3 regions of the Mesorhizobium sp. M7A.F.Ca.US.005.03.1.1 genome follow, and region 1 is predicted to be linked to each of the others. Evidence: predicted binding sites of a transcription regulator. Region 1 holds the regulator's gene; each other region holds the start of a gene.

Evidence for each region. The regulator PhoB, encoded in region 1, activates phosphate uptake and scavenging genes when phosphate is short. The targets are predictions, from matches to a motif close to TGTCATNNANCTGTCAT.
Region 2: the regulator PhoB is predicted to act here: its motif matches at 3,432-3,448, upstream of phnC (phosphonate ABC transporter ATP-binding protein).
Region 3: the regulator PhoB is predicted to act here: its motif matches at 2,180-2,196, upstream of ugpB (sn-glycerol-3-phosphate ABC transporter substrate-binding protein UgpB).

What each region holds. Positions count from the first base shown of each region.
Region 1 covers NZ_RZRO01000049.1:332-5,846, forward strand. The annotation lists partial or broken gene pstA (phosphate ABC transporter permease PstA) at 1-396, shown strand, start outside; gene pstB (phosphate ABC transporter ATP-binding protein PstB) at 414-1,232, shown strand; gene phoU (phosphate signaling complex protein PhoU) at 1,259-1,966, shown strand; gene phoB (phosphate regulon transcriptional regulator PhoB) at 1,983-2,672, shown strand; gene EN990_RS20090 (ROK family protein) at 2,689-3,936, opposite strand; gene xylF (D-xylose ABC transporter substrate-binding protein) at 4,206-5,246, shown strand; gene EN990_RS20100 (sugar ABC transporter permease) at 5,389-5,515, shown strand, end outside.
Region 2 covers NZ_RZRO01000093.1:3,272-8,786, reverse strand. The annotation lists gene EN990_RS27980 (alpha-D-ribose 1-methylphosphonate 5-phosphate C-P-lyase PhnJ) at 1-850, shown strand, start outside; gene phnK (phosphonate C-P lyase system protein PhnK) at 847-1,623, shown strand; gene phnL (phosphonate C-P lyase system protein PhnL) at 1,832-2,539, shown strand; gene EN990_RS27960 (DapH/DapD/GlmU-related protein) at 2,536-3,153, shown strand; gene phnC (phosphonate ABC transporter ATP-binding protein) at 3,527-4,384, shown strand; gene phnD (phosphonate ABC transporter substrate-binding protein) at 4,477-5,385, shown strand; gene phnE (phosphonate ABC transporter, permease protein PhnE) at 5,443-5,515, shown strand, end outside.
Region 3 covers NZ_RZRO01000017.1:33,888-39,402, forward strand. The annotation lists gene EN990_RS10530 (EAL domain-containing protein) at 1-1,898, opposite strand, end outside; gene ugpB (sn-glycerol-3-phosphate ABC transporter substrate-binding protein UgpB) at 2,260-3,570, shown strand; gene ugpA (sn-glycerol-3-phosphate ABC transporter permease UgpA) at 3,729-4,649, shown strand; gene ugpE (sn-glycerol-3-phosphate ABC transporter permease UgpE) at 4,659-5,507, shown strand.

The sequences.
Region 1 (5,515 bases):
ATCATCGCGACGCGCGCCGCGCTTGCTGCGGTGCCGCCGTCGATCCGCTCGGCAGCTCTCGGTCTTGGCGCCTCCAAGATGCAGATGGTGTTCCAGCACATCCTGCCGCTTGCCGCGCCCGGCATCCTCACCGGCACCATCATCGGTCTTGCGCGCGCGCTCGGCGAAACCGCGCCGCTGCTGTTGATCGGCATGGTCGCCTTCGTCGCCGATCCACCGACGACGCCTTTCGATCCGGCCACCGCGCTGCCGGTGCAGATCTATATGTGGGCGAACGAGGCCGAACGCGCCTTCGTCGAGCGTATGTCCGGCGCCATCATCATCCTGCTCGTCTTCCTCATGGCCATGAACATCACCGCGATCGTGCTTCGGCGTCGGTTCGAGCGGCGCTGGTAGAAAAAAGGCATTTTGGTATGAACATCATGACCGAACAGTCCCTTGAAAACGCAGTGGGCGACAAGATGAAGTCGAACGAAGTGATAAAAATGCGCGGCGACAAGGTCGGCGTGTTCTACGGCGAGAAGCAGGCGCTGTTCGACGTCGATCTCGACGTCCGCCTGAACCAGGTGACGGCGCTGATCGGCCCCTCCGGCTGCGGCAAGTCCACCTTCCTGCGCTGCCTCAACCGCATGAACGACACCATCGATTCAGCACGGGTAACCGGCAAGATCACGCTCGACGAAGAGGACATCTACGACAAGAACATCGATGTCGTCGAACTCAGGGCGCGCGTCGGCATGGTGTTCCAGAAACCCAATCCGTTCCCAAAGTCGATCTACGAGAACGTCGCCTATGGTCCGCGCATCCACGGATTGGCCAAGCGCAAGGCCGACATGGATCAGATCGTCGAGTCCAGCCTGAAGAAGGCGGCGATCTGGAACGAGGTCAAGGACCGTTTGCAGGAACCTGGCACGGGTCTTTCCGGTGGCCAGCAGCAGCGCCTGTGCATTGCACGCGCCATCGCCGTGTCACCCGAGGTGATCCTGATGGACGAACCGTGTTCGGCGCTCGACCCGATCGCCACCGCTCGCGTCGAGGAACTTATCGACGAACTGCGTCAGAACTATACGATCGTCATCGTCACCCATTCGATGCAGCAGGCAGCGCGCGTGTCGCAGCGCACCGCGATGTTTCATCTTGGCTATCTGGTCGAGGAGGGCGCCACCGACAAGATGTTCACCACCCCCGACGACAAACGCACCCAGGACTACATCACCGGCCGGTTCGGCTGATCTCTGGCATATGAGGGACGAAGATCATGGGTGAACATACCGTCGCATCTTTCGATGAGGATCTGGAGCAGATCAGCCAGCTGATCCGCGACATGGGCGATCTCGCCCGCTCGATGGTCGGTGGCTCGACCAGGGCTTTGCTCAATTCGGACAATGCGCTGGCGCAGCGGGTGGTTTCCGACGACGCCATCATGGATGCACGCCAGCGCGAGCTGGACGATCGTGCTATCACGCTGATCGCCAAGCGCCAGCCAATGGCCAACGATCTGCGTGCGGTAGTCGGTTCGATCCGCATGGCCGGCGACCTCGAGCGCATCGGTGACCTTGCCAAGAACATCGCCAAGCGCGTCGGCACTGTCGGGCTGAGCGTCACGCCGCACGACCTTTCGCATTCGATCGACGCGATGGCGCAGCTGGTGCTGATCCAGGTGCAGGGGGTCGTCGACGAGTATGCCGCCGCTGACGCGGCAGCGCTTGCCACGCTCAGAAACAATGATGAACGCATCGACGTCAAATACACATCGGTGTTCCGCGAACTGCTGACCTACATGATGGAAGATCCGCGCAACATCACGGCGTGCACGCACCTGTTGTTTTGCGCCAAGAACCTCGAGCGGATCGGCGACCACGTGACCAACATCGCCGAAAATGCCTATTATGTTTTGACCGGCACGCAGTTGCCAGCCAATCGTCCGAAGCAGGACGAGACGGCAATGTCCGCGCCAGCGGCATGACAGGGGTGACCAGCCGATGATCGCGCCACGCATCATGGTGGTGGAGGATGAGGAGCCGCTAGGCGTGCTGCTCCGCTACAATCTCGAATCCGAAGGTTACCAGGTCGAGGTGGTGACGCGCGGCGACGAGGCCGAAATCCGGCTGCAGGAGAACGTTCCAGACCTTCTGGTGCTCGACTGGATGGTGCCTGCGGTTTCCGGTATCGAACTCTGCCGCCGGCTAAGGATGCGTCCCGAGACCGAGCGGCTGCCGATCATCATGCTGACCGCGCGAGGCGAGGAAAGCGACCGCGTGCGCGGCCTCTCGACCGGTGCCGACGACTATCTGGTCAAGCCTTTCTCGACGCCGGAGTTCATGGCCAGGGTCAAGGCGCTGCTGCGCCGGGCCAAGCCGGAAGTGCTGTCCAGCGTGCTCAAGGTCGGCGATATCGTGCTCGATCGCGAATCGCACCGTGTCTATCGCAAGAAGAGCGAAATCCGGCTCGGGCCGACGGAATTCCGCCTGCTTGAATTCATGATGCGCCATCCAGGCCGCGTGTTCTCGCGCAGCCAACTGCTCGACAATGTCTGGGGCGAGACGATCTACATCGACGAACGCACGGTCGATGTGCATGTCGGCCGGCTGCGCAAGGCGGTCAACAACGGCCGTATGCCCGATGTCATCCGCACCATCCGTGGGGCGGGTTACGCCATTCGCGAGGACTGAACTCCCTCGTTTGAACTCACGCCACGTTCTTGCCGCCGAGACCGGATCTCGCCTGCACGCCCGGCGCAAAAATCTCCTGATCGACGAAGATCAGCGCCCGCATGGCGCAGCCTTCGCGGATCAGCGGCAGTTCGTTCGGCTCGGTGTCGAAGGAAATCGACTTGGAATGCTGGCCGCCGGCGGTCTGGGCAATCGCTTGCCGCAATGCCGGCTCGATCAGGTCGAAGGCGGCGGCGCTGACGCCGACCATGGCGACGGGGGCCGGATCGATCAGCGCGAACAGGCTGCCGAGGCCGTAGCCGAGCGCTTCGCCAGCCTTGCGGTAGGCTTCCCGCTCCGGTCCGTCCCTCTCGCGGGCGGCGGCAGCCAGGGCGCGCATGTCGGCGTCGCTGACATCGGCGACGGGTTCTGCATCCTCGCCCATCTGCCGCGCGTTGCGCCAGATGGCATAATTGCCGGCATAGGCTTCGACGCAGCCGCGCCGTCCGCAGCGACACAGCGCCCCGTTCGGCCGATGAATCATGTGGCCGAATTCGCCGCCCGAGGAATGGGTGCCGGTGAACAATTCGCCCTTCAGCACCAGCCCCATGCCGATGCCGTGCGACAAAAGGATAGCGATGAAATCGTCGCGGTAACGATCGGGATCGCGCCAGCGCAGCGCCACCGCCATCATGTTGCAGTCGTTCTCCATAATGGCGGGGACGCCGAACTCCTCTTCGAATATGTCGGCGAAGGCGATGTCGGTGTGCGGCGTGATCGGCGACCACAGCATGGCGCGGGCACGGGTGTCGGTGATGCCCTGGACGGCCAGCGCGATACGAGCGATGCTGCGCACGTCCAGGTCGGGATCTTCCAGGCGGCGCCGCACGATTGCCGTGCACTCACCGATCAGCGAGTCGCGCGACATCGTCAGCGTGTCGAGCCGACGCTGTTCCTCGGATATTACCTGGCCGGCATAGTCGATGACGGCGACCGAGAGGAAGTTCAGCGACAGCACCACGGTCATTACCGCGGCCGCTTCCGGATTGAGGCTGAGGCCGACCTGCGGACGGCCGCGTTTGAGCGAGCCGGCCTCGCTCGGCTTGCTTTCGGTCAGGATGCCTTCGACGATCAGGTCGGATGAGATCGCCGAGATCGTCGAATGGCTGAGGCTTGTGGTTGCGGCGATCTCGGTGCGCGACGGCTGTCCGGCGCGGCGCACCGCGGCGATCACCATCGCGCGGTTGCGGCGGCGCAAATCGTCGTGGCGGATTCCGACCGACATGCTCTTTCATATCCTCCCGGTCGCCGCGGTTCTTCCTGCCCTGGAACGCTGTCGGTGACGCGGTCAAATACTGGCAGAAGCCGCGCGCCGTGTCATTTATTTATTCCGAGGCCCGAAAAAAATTCGAGACGACATCAAAATCCATCAGAATCGATGTTGACAGCGTTCGGGCGTTGGCCCAGTATTTTTTCGAGGCTCGAAAAAATAGGGCCTCTGTGCCGGCCCTCGGGCCAGTTTGGTCGCGCCATACGCGGCGCAGGGAGGATAATATGAAAAGATTCACAGCCGCCATCCTGGCGGGTGCCGCCATGTCGCTGACGCTCGCGTCTGTCGCGCAGGCGAAGGACAAGGTCGTCGGCGTTTCGTGGTCCAATTTCCAGGAGGAACGCTGGAAGACCGACGAGGCCGCCATGAAGACGGCGATCGAGGCCGCCGGCGACAAGTACATCTCCGCCGATGCGCAGTCCAATCCCGGCAAGCAGCTTACCGACGTCGAAAGCCTGATCTCGCAGGGCGCCAATTCCCTGATCATCCTGGCGCAGGATGCTTCGGCCATCGGCCCGGCCGTGCAGAAGGCGCTGGACGAAGGCATTCCGGTCGTCGGCTATGACCGGTTGATCGAGAACAAGGACGTTTTCTATCTGACCTTCGACAACAAGGAAGTCGGCCGCATGCAGGCCCGCGAAGTGTTCAAGGTCAAGCCGGAAGGCAACTACGTCTTCATCAAGGGCTCCGGTGCCGATCCCAATGCCGACTTCCTGTTCTCGGGCTCGATGGAAGTGCTCAAGGAAGCCATTGACAGCGGCAAGATCAAGAATGTCGGCGAAGCCTACACGGATGGCTGGCTGCCCGCCAACGCCCAGAAGAACATGGAACAGTTCCTGACCGCCAACGACAACAAGGTCGACGCGGTGGTCGCGGCCAATGACGGCACTGCCGGTGGCGTCGTCGCGGCGCTGACGGCTCAAGGCTTGGCCGGCACCGTGCCGGTCTCGGGGCAGGACGGCGACCACGCCGCGCTGAACCGCATCGCCCTGGGCACGCAAACCGTGTCGGTGTGGAAGGACGCGCGCGAGCTCGGCAAGAATGCCGCCGAGATCGCCTCGCAACTGGCCGACGGCAAGAAGACGAGCGACATCGCCGGCGCCAAGGACTTCACGACGCCGGGCGGCAACACCGTCAAGTCGCTGTTCCTGACTCCGGTTGCCATCACCAAGGACAATCTCAACGTCGTCATCGACGCTGGCTGGATCAAGAAGGACGAAGTCTGCGCGGGTGTCGCTGCCGGCACCGTCGCGGCCTGTAACTGATCCGGACCACTTCGAAATATCTGAACGCCGCGGCCCAAAAGCCGCGGCGTTTTCTCAAAGAATTGTGTTTCCGCATCATGCGGATAGCTTCTAGGCTGGGCTCCGGCATGCGCGTCAGACGGCCAGCCGGTGGGAGGAAATCATGACCGACACGACGTCCAACCCGCAGGCCGATACGGCGCGCGCGTCGGAACTCGGCGCCGTCGCCCGGTTCCTGAAGGCGACCGAGATCGACACCCGGATGCTCGGCATGATCGGCGCGCTGCTGG
Region 2 (5,515 bases), on a different contig from region 1:
AAGGATGATCCGCCGGGCGATCCTCAAGGGCATCGCCATTCCCGGCTACCAGGTGCCGTTCGCTTCGCGCGAAATGCCGATGCCCTACGGCTGGGGCACCGGCGGTGTCCAGGTCACCGCTTCGATCATCGGCCCGGACGATGTGCTGAAGGTCATCGACCAGGGCGCCGACGACACCACCAATGCGGTGTCGATCCGCGCCTTCTTCAAGAAAGTCGCCAATGTCGCGGTGACGACCGACACTGCCAGCGCCACCATCATCCAGACCCGTCACCGCATTCCCGAGCATCCGCTGACGGCGGCCCAGGTGCTGGTCTACCAGGTGCCGATCCCCGAACCCCTGCGCTTCCTCGAGCCGCGCGAGACCGAAACGCGCAAAATGCACGCGCTGGAGGAATATGGCCTCATGCACGTCAAGCTCTACGAGGACATCGCCAAGCACGGCCGCATCGCCACCACCTATGCCTATCCGGTCAAGGTCGAGGGCCGCTATGTGATGGACCCCTCGCCGACGCCGAAATTCGACAATCCCAAGATGCACCGCTCGCCGGCCCTGCAGCTGTTTGGCGCCGGCCGCGAAAAGCGCATCTACGCGGTGCCGCCTTTCACCGAAGTGGTCAGCCTCGACTTCGAGGATCATCCGTTCGAGGTCCAGACCTTCGACCAGCCCTGCGCGCTGTGCGCGGCCGAGAACGTCTATCTCGACGAAGTCATCCTCGACGACCATGGCGGCCACATGTTCGTCTGCTCCGACACGGACCATTGCGAGAAGCGGCGAGCGGACGGCTATCGCGGCCATCTTGCCCCGGAAAACCATCTTGCCTCGGGAACAAGGGAGCCGGCGCAATGACCGACGAACCGCTGCTGCGTGTCGCAGCACTTTCTAAATTCTACGGTTCGCGCGTCGGCTGCGACAACGTCTCCTTCGACCTGTGGCCGGGCGAAGTCCTGGCTGTCGTCGGCGAATCCGGCTCCGGCAAGACGACGCTGCTCAACTGCCTGTCAACGCGGCTGCTGCCGAGCTCCGGCTCCGCCAGCTACCGCATGCGCGACGGCCAGTTCCGCGAGCTCTACCGCATGAGCGAGGCCGAGCGCCGCTTCCTGATGCGCACCGACTGGGGATTTGTCCATCAGAACCCCGCCGACGGTCTGCGCATGACGGTGTCGGCGGGCGCCAATGTCGGTGAGCGGCTGATGGCGGTCGGCGACCGTCACTACGGCAGGATCCGCGCCACCGCCGTCGACTGGCTGTCGCGTGTCGAGATCGACGAGGACCGCATCGACGACGAGCCCCGGGCCTTTTCCGGCGGCATGCGCCAGCGCCTGCAGATTGCCCGCAACCTCGTCACCGGGCCGCGGCTGGTGTTCATGGATGAGCCAACAGGCGGCCTCGATGTCTCGGTGCAAGCCCGCCTGCTCGACCTGCTGCGTGGTCTGGTCACCGATCTCGGTCTGGCGGCCATCGTCGTCACCCACGACCTTGCCGTGGCGCGGCTCTTGTCGCAGCGCATGATGGTGATGAAGGACGGCCGCGTCGTCGAAAGCGGCCTCACCGACCGCGTGCTCGACGATCCCCGCGCGCCCTACACGCAATTGCTTGTTTCCTCGATTTTGCAGGTTTGACGATGGCGCCAAGGCACCCCCCTCTGGCCTGCCGGCCATCTCCCCCTCAAGGGGGGAGATTGGCTATCGTCCTCGGTTTCGCCACTCTCCAATGTTGCAGAACAAGCGCAACGAGAAAGCTGCCGATCTCCCCCCTTGAGGGGGAGATGCCTGGCAAGGCAGAGGCGGGCGTTGGCCCGCAAACGAACGACAATTGGAGGCCCTTCTGATGGCAACCCCCCTCGTTGTCTCCGATGTCGCCAAGAGTTTCACCATGCACCTGCGCGACGGCATCAAACTGCCTGTTGTCGCCGGTGTCTCGTTCTCGATCAGGGCTGGCGAATGCACCGTGCTCGGCGGTCCTTCCGGTGCCGGCAAGAGCTCGATCCTGAAGATGCTCTACGGCAACTACGCCGTCGACGAAGGCCAGATCATCGTCACGCATGGTGATGGGCTGATCGACCTCGCCACCGCCAGCCCGCGCACCGTGCTGGCCATACGCCGGCAAACGATCGGCTATGTCAGCCAGTTCCTGCGCACCGTGCCGCGCGTCTCGGCGCTCGACGTCGTCGCCGAACCGCTGGTCGAGCGCGGCGAGGATCGCGAGATTGCCCGCGGCAAGGCGCGCGCCTTGCTGGCGCAGCTCAACCTGCCGGAGAAACTCTGGGCCTTGCCGCCTGCGACCTTCTCCGGCGGCGAGCAGCAGCGCGTTAACATCGCGCGCGGCTTCATCACCGAGCATCCGATCCTGCTGCTCGACGAGCCGACAGCCTCGCTCGATGCCAGGAACCGCGATGTCGTGATCGAACTCATCGCCGCCAAGAAGGCGGCTGATGTCGCCCTGCTCGGCATCTTCCACGACCACGACGTGCGCGAGGCGGTTGCCGACCGCATCATCGACGTCACCGCTTTCGCGCCCGGAAAAATCGCCGCATGACCAGGAAATTATCCGAGACGCCGTTGATCCATCCGACGGCGGAGGTGCAGAACTCGACGCTCGGCCGTTGGACCGAGATCGCCGACCGCAGCCGGGTCTCGGAAAGCGAACTCGGCGACTATTCCTACATGATGCAGGACTGCGCCGTCTGGTGCGCGACGATCGGCAAGTTCGCCAACATCGCGGCCAGCGTGCGCATCAACGCCACCAACCACCCGACCTGGCGGCCGACGCTGCACCATTTCACCTATCGCGCCTCCGATTACTGGGACGATGCCGAGCACGAGAGCGAATTCTTCGCCCAGCGCCGCGCCAAGCGGGTCACCATCGGCCACGACACCTGGCTCGGTCACGGCTCGACCATCCTGCCCGGCGTCACCATCGGCGATGGCGCCGCGGTCGGCGCCGGCGCTGTCGTCTCGAAAGATGTAGCGCCCTATAGGATCGTCGCCGGCGTGCCGGCAAAGCCGATCCGCGAGCGCTTCGATCGCCGCACGGCCGAACGCTACCAGGCGCTGGCCTGGTGGGACTGGGACCATGCAAGGCTGCGGGCCGCGTTGGATGACTTCCGGGAGCTCGAGGCCGAGGCGTTCTTGGAGAAATATGGCGGATAGCGACGCCAGGAACGGGCTGTCACTGACGCTGGGCAGCGGGGGCAAACCGCCCCCGCCCCTGCTATCCGCATGACGTGCCTCTCGACACCGGCATCGACGCCATGACGGCCCTTGTCTGGAACGCCTGAAGGACGGCCTCGCCATCGCCGGCGCGCGACGGGCGAGTATATGCGCATCAAGTGGTGCCGTCTGGCCACCGGCGCCAGCTCGCCAGGCCTGCATTCCACATCACCTTCGACTGCTGATCCTGGGCCGGCCGCAGACTCCGGCCTGTGGAGCGTAACAAAACTGACATCAACGCGACACGGCAGGTTCATGTGGCTGCGCTAGGCGAATGCCTGACGATCAATGGTCCGGACTGGAACCTGCCGCCATGCCAGCAAATTCCGCCACGCTCGAAATCCGCGGTGTCACCCGACGATTTGGCAAGAACACTGCCGTCAGCGACATCAACATCGCGATCCCGCAGGGTCAGATGGTTGGCGTCATCGGCCGTTCGGGCGCCGGAAAATCGACCCTTCTTCGCATGATCAACCGTCTCATCGATCCCAGCCAGGGGTCGATTTTTTTTGACGGCGCCGAGGTCTCGAAACTGAGCGGTTCGCCGCTGCGGCGCTGGCAGCGTGACTGCGCCATGATCTTCCAGCAGTTCAACCTGGTGCCGCGCCTCGACGTGCTGACCAATGTGCTGCTCGGCAAGCTGAACCACCGCTCGACCATCACCAACCTGTTCGGCATGTTCTCCCGCGCCGAATGCGCCGAGGCGGTCGCGGCACTCGAGCGGCTCGACATCGCCCGCACCGCCCTGCAGCCCGCCGGCACCTTGTCGGGCGGCCAGCAGCAGCGCGTCGCCATCGCTCGCGCCATGATGCAGCAGCCCAGAGTGATCCTCGCCGACGAGCCGATCGCCTCGCTCGACCCGCTCAACGCCAAGGTGGTGATGGATTCGCTGCAGGACATCAATTTGCGCGAAGGCATCACCGTCGTCACCAATCTGCACACGCTGGACACCGCCCGGACCTACTGCAACCGCATCATCGGCATGGCTGCCGGCAAGGTCGTCTTCGACGGCCCGCCGGAAGAGCTCAACCGCGAGGCGGTGCGCCTCGTCTACGGCGCCGACAGCAATGGCCAGGAAATCTCCGAGGCCATCACCTCGACCAGCGTTGCCTTCAGCCGAAAGATCGCCGCATCCGCCGGACCGCTCGAGCCCGCATTCCCGGGATATTGAGAGCGGTTGGGATCGCCAGCCCACGTCAAGGGCACCTGTCAAAATCGATAACGCTGCCGGCGCGGGGCCGGAACCTACAGGAGAAATATCCAATGTTCAGGAAGATGGTCTTTGGCGCCGTTTCGGTGCTCGCCATGGCGACCAGCATGGCCCATGCCGCCGACATGAAGGAATTTCGCGTCGGCATTCTCGGCGGCGAAAACGAATCCGACCGGCTGCGCAACTACCAGTGCCTCGCCGACCATCTGAAGGCCGAATTCGGCTTCGAAAAGGTCTCGCTGTTCCCCGCCGCCGACTATGACGGCGTCATCCAGGGCCTGCTCGGCGGCACGCTCGACTTCGCCGAACTCGGCGCTTCCGGCTACGCCAGCGTCGCTCTCAAGGACCCGAAGGCGGTCACCCCGATCCTCACCACCCAGCAGACCGACGGCGCCACCGGCTATTATTCGATCGGCCTGGCGCTGAAATCCTCCGGCATTACCGACATCAAGTCGGCCAAGGGTAAGAAGCTCGGCTACGCCGATCCGGATTCGACCTCCGGCTACCTGATCCCGCTGACCCAGATCCCGAAGGATACCGGCGCTTCGAACGAAAAATTCTTCGCCTCGACCCAGTTCAACGGCGGCCACGAGAACAACGTTCTGGCCGTGCGTGACGGCAAGGTCGACGTGGCGGTGGACGATTCTTCCGGCATCGGCGACTTCAAGGACGGCTACACCTCGGGCACCTTTCACAAGGAAGTCGCCAAGGGCGCCGTCGACCCCAACGACTTCGTCGAGGTCTGGCGCTCGGGTCTGATCCCGAACGGCCCGCTGGTCGTGCGCACCGCGCTCGGCAGTGAAATGACCGCCAAGCTCGCCGACTTCTTCACGCAGTTGCCGAAGAAGGACAAGGCTTGCTTCGAAGGCGTCGAGGGCGGCGACTTTACCGGCTACGTCCCGGTTAAGGCGGACTTCTACAACGTCATCGTCGAAGCCCGTAAGGCAGCCATCGGCGGCTAACGGCGAAATCAGGAAGGGCGGCGTCGAGAAAACGCCGCCCTTCTTGCATGTCCGATCATGACCCTTTCCGTGACAGCCCCTTCCGGCGCCACTCATCAGATGGCCGACGCCTGGCGTCGCCAGACGTCCT
Region 3 (5,515 bases), on a different contig from region 1:
TTCGTGTTGTGGAGCTGCACCGCCGAAACGTTGACGGCCACTGTCAGCGGATTTTCCCAGCGGGCGGCTTCCTCGCAGGCAGCCGTCAGCACCCATTCGCCAATCTGGCCAATGGCGCCGCTGTCTTCGGCCACCGGGATGAATATGGCCGGCGACACGTCGCCGCGCGTCGGATGCCGCCAGCGGACCAACGCTTCGAAGCCGACCATCTTTCCGCTGCTGATCTCTTTCTGCGGCTGGTAGACGAGATAGAACTCCTGGCGTGCGACCGCCTGGCGCAGTTCGTGCTCCATGACGCGCTTGTCGCGGGCCTCGGCCCCCATCGATGCTTCGAAATAACGGTAAGTGTCCTTGCCTTCGGTCTTGGCCCGGTAGAGTGCCGTATCGGCGTGGCTTATCAGGCTGGCCTGGTTTTCGGCATCCGACGGATACACCGCAATGCCGATGCTTGCCGACACAAGGCCGCCGCCGACCGAGAGCCGGTTTTCCTCGCGCATGGCGGTCAGCACCGCGTTGGCGATACGGCCCGCCTCCAACGGGTCGGCCAGGTTCGGCGCGATGATGGCGAACTCATCGCCGCCCAGCCGCGCCACCATCTGCCCTGGACGAAGGATACCGGTCGCGCACTGCGCAACCTTCTGCAGCATGGCGTCGCCCGCGCCGTGCCCATACAGGTCGTTGACCTCCTTGAACCGGTCGAGATCAAGCAGCAGAAGCGCAAGCTGGCCGCCTTTCCTGGTCCGGCCCATCGCAGCGATTTCCGTCTCCAGCCGGCCGGAAAAGCTGCGGCGATTGGCCAGTCCGGTCAAGGGATCGAAATGGGCAAGCCGCAGGATCTCCTGTTCCGCCTTCTTGCGCTCGCGAATATCGCGGACCGCGACCACGTTGTGCGGTTTGCCACAGTAGTCGATGCTCCTGGCGATCAGCTCGACAGGAATGCTCGTGCCATCGCGACCGCTCAATTCGGCCTCCTGCGGCTGTTCGCCGAAGCCCGACATATCGGATCCGAAGAGATCGCCAAGCTGCATTCCGTTCAGCGTCGCTGTTGCGATGCCCGTCAGTGCCGCAATGCTGTCATTGGCACTGATGATGCGGTTGCCGTCGCAGACGATCAGCCCCTCCACGGCGGCATTGGCCAGGCCGTGCATGCGGTCGACCTCGAGCTTCTGGCGACGGAAGCGCAAATCGATCCACAGCGCCGATGCCGACAGAACCAGGATCACCAGTGTGGCGGCGGCGGCGGCGAAAGCCTGCGAGGTCGGCTCGATCGTGTATTCGGATATGACGATCGAGGGATCGGGGAAGATGGAGACGGCACCCATACCGATGAAATGCAGAGTGCAGATCGCCAGCGTCAGCAGCACCGCGCCGCCGGATGTCGCCTTCAAGGAGGGGCGGCGCTGCACGACACGCAGCGCCAGCGCCGCGAGCGTTACGCCGGCCAGCAGGGAAACGGCGACAAGCAACAGGTTCCACTCGATACGGCCCTGAACCTCGAACGCCGCCATGCCGATGTAGTGCATGGCTGCGATACCGCCGCCCAGCACGGCGCCGCCGACGAGATGATAGTCGAACTCATCCCGCAAGGTGGCGATCCACATGCCGGCTGCCGTCAAAGTGACCGAAGCAGCGAGCGAAAGCACGGAGAGTGCCGGATCATAAGCACTGGGTATGCCCGGTGTGAATGCGAGCATGGCGATGAAGTGCGTTGCCCAGATGCCAAAGCCGGTCGAAGTGGCCGCGATCATCAGCCAGGCAAGCCGGTTCCGATCTGTGGAACGGCTTATGTGCTGAAGCAGGTTGACAGCAGAGAAGCAGGAAATTCCGCAGATCAGCGCGGCGAGTGCGACCAGTCTCAGATCGTGTTCGTTGACGATACAATTGTAGACCGTCAGCATTTATTTCACCTGAGCTTTGGAAATAAACAGGGCAGCAGTATCGAGTAGCGCGTTGCCGTTGAGGGATCGATAAAGTCGGCTGCAACCTTGGCGTGTCTCTTCGGGTTGCTGCGGCTGCAATCAGGGCTGACACGCCGAAAGCCAGCTTGACAGTCCCGACGGTGCTTCCTGGCGCGCTTGTCGTCGCGCTAAGCCGGCTAACCGTATCGCTCTCCATGCCTCCAAGCGGAGGCGAGCGTTGCGTCAGGTAAAGGGTGAAGTTCGTCGATCTGCAACAAAACCGTTGTCTGATTGTCATGAGCGACACATATTGCCTTCGCGGGAGTGCCCCCTTTCGCCAATGACAAACGGGAGATGAAACATGAAGTCCTTCGGCTTCGCGGCCGGTGTTGCCGCTACCTTTATGATGCTTTCCTCAACCTCCGCTTTTGCCGTCACGCAGATCAGTTGGTGGCACGCCATGACTGGCGCCAATGCCGAAGTCGTCGACAAGATCTCCAAAGATTTCAATGCCAGCCAGAGCGACTATGAGCTCGTTCCGGTGTTCAAAGGCACGTATCCCGAGACGCTGAATGCCGGCATTGCCGCCTACCGCGCGGGCCAGGCGCCAGACATCATCCAGGTGTTCGACGTCGGCACCGGCGTGATGATGGCGGCCGAAGGTGCCATCAAGCCCGCAGCCGATGTGTTGACCAGCGCTGGAATGACCTTCGACAAGAGCCAGTATCTGCCAGGCATAGTCGGCTATTATTCGAAGCCGGACGGCACCATGCTCTCCTTCCCCTACAACTCCTCCTCGCCGATCCTTTATTACAACAAGGATATCTTCAAGAAGGCTGGTCTCGACGTCGATAGCCCACCCAAGACCTGGAATGAAGTGTGGGAAGACGCCAAGAAGATCAAGGCGAGCGGCGCGGCCGCCTGCGGCTACACCTCGACCTGGCTGACCTGGATACATCTGGAGAATTTCGCGGCCTGGAATGACGTGTCATGGGCCACCCAGCAGAACGGTCTGGCCGGCGGCGATGTCGAGCTCAAGATCAACGCGCCGATTTTCGTCAACCATTTCCAGGCGCTGGCGGACCTCGCCAAGGACGGCACCTTCAAATATGGCGGCCGCACCTCCGAAGCCAAGCAGATCTTCCTTGCGGGCGAATGCGGGATCATGACCGAATCGTCCGGCGGGCTTGGCGATATCGTCAAGTCCGGCATGAATTACGGCATTGGCCAATTGCCGTATGACAGCGACGCCAAGGGTGCGCCGCAGAACACGACGCCGGGTGGCGCCAGCTTGTGGGTTTTCGCGGACAAATCCGATGAGGAATACAAGGGCGTCGCGGCCTTCTTCGCCTACCTGTCGAAGACCGAGGTGCAAGAATACCTGCACCAGAAGTCGGGTTATCTGCCGGTAACGCTGGCGGCTTATGAAGCGACCAAGAAGTCCGGTTTCTATGACAAGAATGTCGGCCGCGAGACCCCGATCCTGCAGATGACGGGTAAGACGCCGACCGACAATTCCAAGGGCGTACGTCTGCCGAATCTGCCGCAGGTGCGCGATATCCAGAACGAGGAGTTCGAGAAGATGCTCGCCGGCCAGCAGACCGCGCAGCAGGCGCTCGACAATGCGGTTACGCGTGGCAATGCCGCGATCAAGGAAGCGCTGGGGAATTAGAGCGAGCGCAGGTCCTTGCTCTACGGCGCACCTACCTGTCCCGCCGGGCATCTCCCCTCGGTGAGGGGAGTTTTGCCGTGCCTTGCGATTTCGCCAATGGTCGATGATGCCCAGTCCGAAACGCTCATCAAAGCCATCTTGGCGGAGAGGGGTGCCGCATGGTGCCCCCCGCCTCATCACCTCGGAGTGGCTCCGTGACCCCTCGCGTCGTGTTCCCCAACAAGGTCCTTCCCTACCTGCTTGTGGCGCCGCAACTGGCCATCACGCTCGTTTTTTTCTACTGGCCGGCCGGTCAGGCGTTCTACCAATCCATGCTCAGGCAGGATCCGTTCGGGCTGAGGACCAAGTTCGTCTGGTTCGCCAATTTCAGGAAAGTGCTTGCCGATCCGGCCTACCTGAACTCGATCAAGGTCACGGTGGTGTTTTCCCTTGCGACCGCTATCGTCGCCATGTGCGTGGCGCTCCTGCTGGCGGTCATGGCAGAGAAGGTGGTGCGCGGCAAAGGTCTCTACCGCACGCTCTTGATCTGGCCCTACGCGGTGGCGCCGGCGATTGCCGGTATGCTGTGGCTGTTCCTCTTCAACCCTTCGATCGGGTCGCTGGCCTACATGCTGAGGAGTTTCGGCATCGCCTGGGATCCACTGCTCAATGGCACCCACGCCATGATCCTGCTGGTGTCCGCCGCTGCCTGGAAGCAGATCAGCTACAATTTCCTGTTCTTCGTCGCCGGCCTGCAGGCGGTGCCGAAAGCCTTGATCGAGGCCGCGGCCATGGACGGCGCCGGCGAGACCAAGCGATTCTGGACCATCGTCTTCCCGCTGCTTGCGCCGACGACCTTCTTCCTGCTGGTCGTCAACACCGTCTATGCCCTGTTCGACACGTTCGGCATCGTCCATGCCGTCACCGGGGGCGGTCCGGGCAAGACGACTGAGACGCTGGTCTACAAGGTCTACAATGACGGCTTCGTCAATCTGATCCTCGGTGACTCGGCGGCGCAGTCGGTCATCCTGATGATCATCGTCATCTCGCTCACCGCCATCCAGTTCCGCTATGTGGAACGCAAAGTCCATTACGGCTGAGGGCGAGCGATGATCGGCCAGTCACCGCTCCGCACCGTCATCGCCCACGCCATGCTGATCCTCGGCATATTGATCGTCGCCTTCCCGATCTACTACACGTTCGTTGCCTCGACGCAGACGCTGCAAACGATCCTCAGGCCGCCATTGCCGCTCCTGCCCGGCGATCAGTTCTGGAACAATTACAGCGAGGCATTGTTCGGCGGTGTCGGCCGCATCGGCGGCGTCAGCGTCGGCAGGCTGCTGCTCAACACGACGATCATGGCGCTCGGCATCGCGGTGGGAAAGATATTCATCTCGATCCTGTCTGCCTATGCGATCGTGTTCTTCCGCTTTCCGCTGCGCATGACCTTCTTCTGGCTGATCTTCATCACCCTGATGCTCCCCGTCGAGGTGCGCATCCTGCCAACCTACAAGGTGATGGTCGATCTCGGCATGATCGACACTTATGCGGGCCTGATCATCCCGCTGATCGCCTCGGCCACCGCCACGCTGCTGTTCCGCCAGTTCTTCATGACAATTCCTGGCGAATTGGTTGAGGCGGCGCGGGTCGACGGTGCGGGGCCGTGGCGCTTCTTCTTCGATATCCTGTTGCCGCTGTCGCGGACAAATATCGCGGCGCTGTTCGTCATCCTCTTCATTTATGGCTGGACACAGTATCTGTGGCCGTTGCTCGTCACCAACAGCAGCAACATGAACACGATCGTCATCGCGCTCAGAAAGATGGTCTCCTTCGCCGATGCCGATACGCAATGGCACCTGGTCATGGTTACAGCGATGCTGGCCATCGTGCCGCCGATCCTGGTCGTGGTGCTGATGCAACGCTGGTTCGTTCGCGGCCTGGTCGATTCCGAAAAGTGAGAAGCTGA